DNA from 2 places in the Kitasatospora sp. NPDC057595 genome. Region 2 is predicted to be linked to the other one. Evidence: predicted binding sites of a transcription regulator. Region 2 holds the regulator's gene; the other holds the start of a gene.
The links. The regulator HspR, encoded in region 2, represses chaperone genes until heat shock. The targets are predictions, from matches to a motif close to TTGAGNNNNNNNNNCTCAA.
Positions count from the first base shown of each region.

Region 1: lon (endopeptidase La) is a predicted target of HspR. The motif match lies at 1,283-1,301, and genes of this name have one in related genera.

Region 1 covers NZ_JBHVGL010000019.1:2,145-5,348, reverse strand. Annotated here, with positions in the region: gene lon (endopeptidase La) at 1-1,260, opposite strand, end outside; gene ACFU9E_RS25740 (rhomboid-like protein) at 1,398-2,198, opposite strand; gene ACFU9E_RS25735 (response regulator transcription factor) at 2,748-3,204, shown strand, end outside.
Region 2 covers NZ_JBHVGL010000009.1:225,332-228,535, forward strand. Annotated here, with positions in the region: gene ACFU9E_RS16720 (LuxR family transcriptional regulator) at 453-1,454, opposite strand; gene ACFU9E_RS16725 (heat shock protein transcriptional repressor HspR) at 1,671-2,186, opposite strand; gene dnaJ (molecular chaperone DnaJ) at 2,194-3,204, opposite strand, start outside.

The DNA.
Region 1 (3,204 bases), on a different contig from region 2:
CAGCCGGCCGGGCAGCGCGCCGACGTAGGTGCGCCGGTGGCCGCGGATCTCCGCCTCGTCCCGGACGCCGCCGAGCGCGACCCGGACGAACTTGCGGCCCATGGCGTGGGCCACCGACTCGCCGAGCGAGGTCTTGCCGACGCCGGGCGGGCCGACCAGGGCCAGCACCGCGCCGCCGCGGCGCCCGCCCACCAGGCCGAGCCCCTGGTCGGCCCGGCGCTTGCGGACGGCCAGGTACTCGACGATCCGCTCCTTCACGTCGGCCAGGCCGGCGTGGTCGGCGTCCAGCACCGCGCGGGCGCCGGCGATGTCGTAGGAGTCCTCGGTGCGCTCGTTCCAGGGCAGCTCCAGGACGGTGTCCAGCCAGGTGCGGATCCACGAGCCCTCGGGCGACTGGTCGCTGGAGCGCTCCAGCTTGTCGACCTCCTTGAGCGCGGCCTCGCGGACCTTCTCCGGCAGGTCGGCGGCCTCCACCCGGGCGCGGTAGTCCTCCTCCTCGTCGGCCGGGTCGCCGTTCAGCTCGGCCAGCTCCTTGCGGACGGCCTCCAGCTGGCGGCGGAGCAGGAACTCCTTCTGCTGCTTGGCCACGCCCTCCTCGACGTCCTTGCGGATGGTGTCGTTGACCTCCTCCTCGGCGAGGTGGTCGCGGAGCAGGCCGAGCGCGTACTCCAGTCGCGCGACCTGGTCGGCCTCCAGCAGCACCTTGAGCTTCTGCTCGGCGGTGACGAAGGACGCGTAGCCGATGTTGTCGGCGAGCTCGCCGACACCCTCGATGGCGGCCACCCGGTCGACGATCTGCCAGGCGCCGCGCTTGCGCAGCCACTGGGTGGACAGGTTCTTGTACTCCTTGACCAGCTCGGCGGCCCGCCCGGCCACCGGGGTGCCGACCGAGGACTCCCGGAACGGCGTGGTCTCCACCCAGAGCGCGGCGCCGGGCCCGGTGGTGCCGACGCCGATCCGCACCCGGCGCACCGCGCGCACCAGCGCGGCCGGCTGCCCGATCGCATTGGGGCCGTCGGCCAGCCGGCCGACCTGCTCGACGGTGGCGAGGGTGCCGACCGCCGCGTACGAGCCGTCCACCCGCGGCACCAGCAGGACCTGGGGCTTGCCGGTGCTGCCGGGGGCGGCGGCGCGCGCGGCCTCGACGGCGGCGCGGACCTCGGTGTCCTTCAGGTCCAGCGGAACGACCATGCCCGGCAGGACGACCTCGTCGTCGAGCGGCAGCACGGGCAGGGTGAGCGGTGTGGACGTCGATGCCATGATCTCTCCCCAGTCAGCGAACTTGAGTCGACCTGACTAAGGCTTCGCGGCCGCCGGATGTTCCCCGGGCCGCGTTCGCCGTGAGCGAACGGCCGAGGAGTCCCGGCCGGGCCGTCAAAAACGGGACCGGCCCCGGCTCAGAGCCGCTCCAGCACCGCACCCCGCCCCGCCCCGGAAGCCGGCGCGGAGGCCGGCGCGGAAGCCGAACGGGGGCGCCCGGCGAACGCTCCGAGCCGGTTGCGGCGCGGCCGGTGCCCGTCCCAGCGGCGCAGCCACCGCCACAGCGCCACCCCGGCCAGCAGCGCCGCCGGGTGACCGACCCCGGTGACGAGGTCCCGGTCCTCGGCGATCTGCCCGGCGATCAGCGCGGCGGCCAGTCCGAGCGCGACCACCCGCCCGCCCGGCCGCAGCAGCCCGGCCAGCGCGCCGAGACTGGCCAGCACGCCGTAGCTGACGCCGATGTCCAGGTAGTCCATCGCGGCCGGCTCCAGCCGCCCGGCCTCCACCCCGACGACGACCACGCCCTGGGAGAGCAGGGTGGCGCCGATGTGCCCGGCGGCGAAGACGGCGGCCGCCCGGACGGGGCCGACCCGGCGCTCCAGCGGCGCGACGGTGAGGGCGAAGGCCCACAGGTAGGGCACCCAGTTCGGGCCGGCCACCCAGAAGCCGCTCAGCAGCAGCGCGCGCAGCGGGTGCTGGAGCAGGTTGTGCCCGTCCGAGCTGGACGCCTCCTGGAGCCGCAGCACGAGGTCCGGGTCGGCCAGCTGGGCGAAGGTGGTGGTGACGCCGACCACGGCGAGGTAGCCCAGCGCGAAGGGATTGCGCCGCGGGGTCGGCACCCGGGCCAGCAGCCAGTCGGCCGCCCCGGCCCGCAGACCGTGCCGGAGCATCCCGTACGGCGGACCGCCGCGCCCGGCGCGCACCTGTCGCTCCGTCATGCCGCCTCCGCTCCGCCGCCCGTGACCGTCGCCCCCGCGCGTGTCCAACGTTCCGGCGCGTACCGGAAATCCCACCCCCCGTGATTTGTCGTGGCCACGGTACGGCCGGCGGCTGGGAGCACGCTGGGAGAACGCTGGGCGCGGGGGGATCGAGGGGTGGTCGAATTGGTCCATACCTTCTCCCCCTATACCGGTGCCCGTCCCCGCTGACCGGCGCCTTGGCGTCGATCGATGTGCATACGTACCGTTACGGAGTGAAAAAACGCCGGGTAAGGTATCGGCCCGTGCCCACTTCCGAGTGGGCCCGACGGCCGGCCCGGCAAGCCGGCCCGCGGGCCGGAAATGTCCGGTCCACCTGCCGGGAATCACCCGCTGTCCGTACGCTGCGAGGTGTGCGGGACAAGTGAGCGGCGCACGCCCGCTCGCCGGCACCGCGCACGCGACGGGACGGCGGACCCGGCACAGTCCACGACGGAACAAGACTACGAGCGGAGCCTTCGCCATCCCCACAGGTGGCCGGCCCGCAGCCCTGGGGGCGGTGGCGTGACCGTGACAGAAATTCAGCAGGACAACCAGAACGCCGGCGGCACGGTGAGCAGTCAGCGCAGAGTGCTGGTGGTCGAGGACGAGCCCACGATCGCCGAGTCCATCGCGGCCCGGCTGGGCGCGGAGGGCTTCAAGGTCGCCGTGGCCCACGACGGCCCGGGCGCCGTCGACGGCTTCCACACCTGGCAGCCCGACCTCGTCGTCCTCGACATCATGCTGCCCGGCTTCGACGGCCTGGAGGTGTGCCGCCGGATCCAGGCCCAGCGCCCGGTACCGGTCCTGATGCTCACCGCGCGGGACGACGAGACGGACCTGCTGGTCGGCCTCGGCGTCGGCGCCGACGACTACATGACCAAGCCCTTCTCCATGCGCGAACTGGCCGCCCGGGTCAATGTGCTGCTGCGCCGCGTCGAGCGCGCCCAGCAGGCCGCCCGCACGCCCGCGCTGGGCAGCCTGCGCT
Region 2 (3,204 bases):
GTACATTGGCAAGTTTGGCGAGCCTGCAATGGACCATCGAGAGCGAACTGATCGTCCATCGGTGACCGCTGCCCCGTCCAGGTTTGCGTGGTGTCATCTGGATGCCTGGCAGGGAGATGACGCACTGGGCGGCGGAAGCATGGTGACACCGGGCCGTGTTGTACGGCACCATGAGTGGACGTTCGTTCTAGATGTCCGGTGGCTGATCCATTCAGAGGAAGTGATGTGCGTATGTCTCGTATGCGCCGATCCGGCCGGAAGGTTCTGCTTCCGCTCGTCATGGGTGTGGCGGCCCTGGTGATCGCCTGGGCCGGCGTGCCGCAGGGGCAGTCCGCCGAGACCGGGCGGAGCGAGCATGTCGCGGCCCTCACCGACGCCGACATCAACTGGACCTGAGCCGCCCGCGGTTCCGGTGCCGGCGCGTGGACGCGCGGCCGGGAGCGGTGGACGCGCTACGCGTGGGGGTCGTCCTCGTTGGCGGCCCGTCCGAGAACGTAGCCGAGCTGGAACAGGGAATCCACGTTGTAGTCCTCGCGCATTTCGGCGATGTGCCGGGCGAGCGTTCTCTCGCTGATCCCCAGGCGGCGCGCGATGACTCGGTGATTCGTTCCCGAGAGCAGCAGTTCGATGATGGTCTGCCGTAGCCTCGATACCACTTGGCGCGGTACTGCCGGGTGGCCGTCGAATTCGAGTGCGCGGCCCCAGTTCCGCTCGAACACTTCCTCGGCCAGGTATTCGATGACTGATTGGTCGTGTATGAAGGCAGCCAGGCTCATGTCATCATCGACCGGGATGACGGCGATGCGCCGGTCGATGATGATGAGCCGGGTGTAGGGCTCGTCGAGCGTTCTGAACTGCCACCCGGCGGCGGCCAGCGTGGTGACGTAGTCGCGGGTGGGCTGGTGGTACCGCGTGCTGGCGTGATAGATCGTCCGCATCGTCGCGCCGCGCCGGAGGACCTCCAGGTCGCTCTCCAGGTTCGCGGCCAGGACGTCCGGTGGTCGCGGGCCGCCGGGTTGCATCGCCAGCGCCTCCTCCAGCCCGCCGGCCGTGGACTGCCGCACCCGCTGGTTGATGAGGGCCTTGCCCCGGACGTACTCGATCTGCCCGCCGCTCTGGCCCGGCGAGTGGAATTCCTCGGCCAGTTCGGCCAGTTCGGTCGGAAGCGAGACGGCGCGGGACAAATGTTCCAGGGCCTGCCGCTGCCAGGTGAGGCTCAGACTGGCGGACAGCTGGGCCGGATCGGCCGCGATCAGCATGCGCGGTTCGTCCAGATCCGGAACCAGGAGACCGATCGACAGGAGTTCGTCGAACACCTGTGATTCGTCCGGGTCGTTTCCTTTCCGGGCAATTCTGCCGTCCTTGCGGAGGACGGCCAAATAGAGTTCCCGGGCATCGGTCGAGAGAATCCGCGGCGCTCCGGCCGCGGCGCCGCTCTGCTCCCGACCGTTCATTCTCGTCTCCTTGTCATCGACCGGCGGAAGCGGTCAACAGGGGCACGGGCCACGCCGCCTCATCGGCGATCCTAGAGGTACGGCGTGTCGCGGCGGCCGGGATCCGTTGACCGGCGGTTCGGTCCAGGTCCTCAACACTCTCTCACCAACGCCGTGCCGCCGGCACCCCCCGGCCAGGGGGAAACCGGCGGCGGTGCGCGGTGGCGACAGGGGCCGTCAGCGCTTGGGACGCCAGACGACGAGGGCGCTGGAGTGCGGGGTGGGCGGCTGGTAGGGGACGAGGTCGCGGCGGTAGGAGGCGTGGATGGTGGCCTCGCGCTGCTGGAGCGCGGTGGCGGCGCCCTCCAGGGAGTCGACCAGCTCGGTTATCCGGGACTGGAGCGCGGTGACCTGGTTCTCCAGTTCGATGATCCGCTTGATGCCGGCCAGATTGATGCCCTCGTCCTGGGAGAGCCGCTGGACCTCGCGCAGCTGCTGGATGTCGCGCGCGGAGTAGCGGCGCCCGCGCCCGGCGGTGCGGTCGGGGCAGACCAGGCCGAGCCGGTCGTACTGACGGAGCGTCTGCGGGTGCAGGCCGGAGAGCTCGGCGGCCACCGAGATCACGTAGACCGGGGTGTCCTCGGTCAGCACGTACTGGGGCTGCGGGGCGGTCCGGCGGGTGGTGCGGCGGGCGCCGCCGCCACCGGGCAGGCCCTCGCCCAGGCCGGGGCCGATGGGGTCGTCGGGGGTCATCTGGTCGTCACGCTCCCTCCGCCGCCCGGAAGAGAGCGGCTCGTGGGTCGTCGGAGGCGGTCGCCTCGCGGTACTGCTCCAGGGCGGTCAGCGCATCGCCGGTGACGCTCTGGGGCACCACGACCTCCACGGTGACCAGGAGGTCGCCGCGGGTGCCGTCCTTGCGGGTGGCGCCCTTGCCGCGGGCCCGCAGGGTGAGGCCGTTGGCGCTGCCCGGCGGCAGCTTGAGCTTCACCGACGGGCCGTTCAGGGTCGGCACCTCGATGGTGCCGCCGAGGGCGGCCTCGGGGAAGCTGACCGGGACGGTCACCGTCAGGTTGTCGCCCTTGCGTCCGAAGACGGGGTGGGAGTCGACGTGGACGCTGACGTACAGGTCGCCGGGCTGGCCGCCGCGCTCGCCCTGGGCGCCCTTGCCCTTGAGCCGGATCCGCTGGGCGTCCTGGACGCCGGCCGGGATCCGGACCTGCATGGTGCGGGCGGAGCTGGCGCGGCCGCTGCCGTGGCAGTCCGGGCACGGGTCGTCGACGATCATGCCGCGGCCGCGGCAGTCCCGGCAGGGCTCGGAGAGCGCGAAGGCGCCCTGGCCGCGGCTGACGGTGCCGGAGCCGACGCAGGTCGGACAGACCCGCGGGGTGGTGCCGGACTTGGCGCCGGTGCCGTTGCACAGCCGGCAGGGGGCCTGACTGGTCATCCGCAGCGGGACGGTGGCACCGTCGACGGCCTCCTCGAAGGAGAGCGTCACCTCGGTCTCGACGTCGGCGCCGCGCCGCGGTTGGGCCTGCCGGCCGCCGCGGTTGAACAGGCCGCCGAAGACGTCCCCGAGGCCGCCGGTGTTGCCGCCCTGGGTGCCGCTGAAGAGGTCGCCGAAGTCGAAGCTGTAGCTGCCGGTGCCCCCGGGGCCGCCGGGGCGGAAGCCGCCGTTGGCGAAGAGGCTGCGGGCCTCGTCGTACTCCTTGCGGCGCTTCTCGTCGGAGAGGACGTCGTACGCCTCGGAGATGTCCTTGAACCGCTCCTCGGC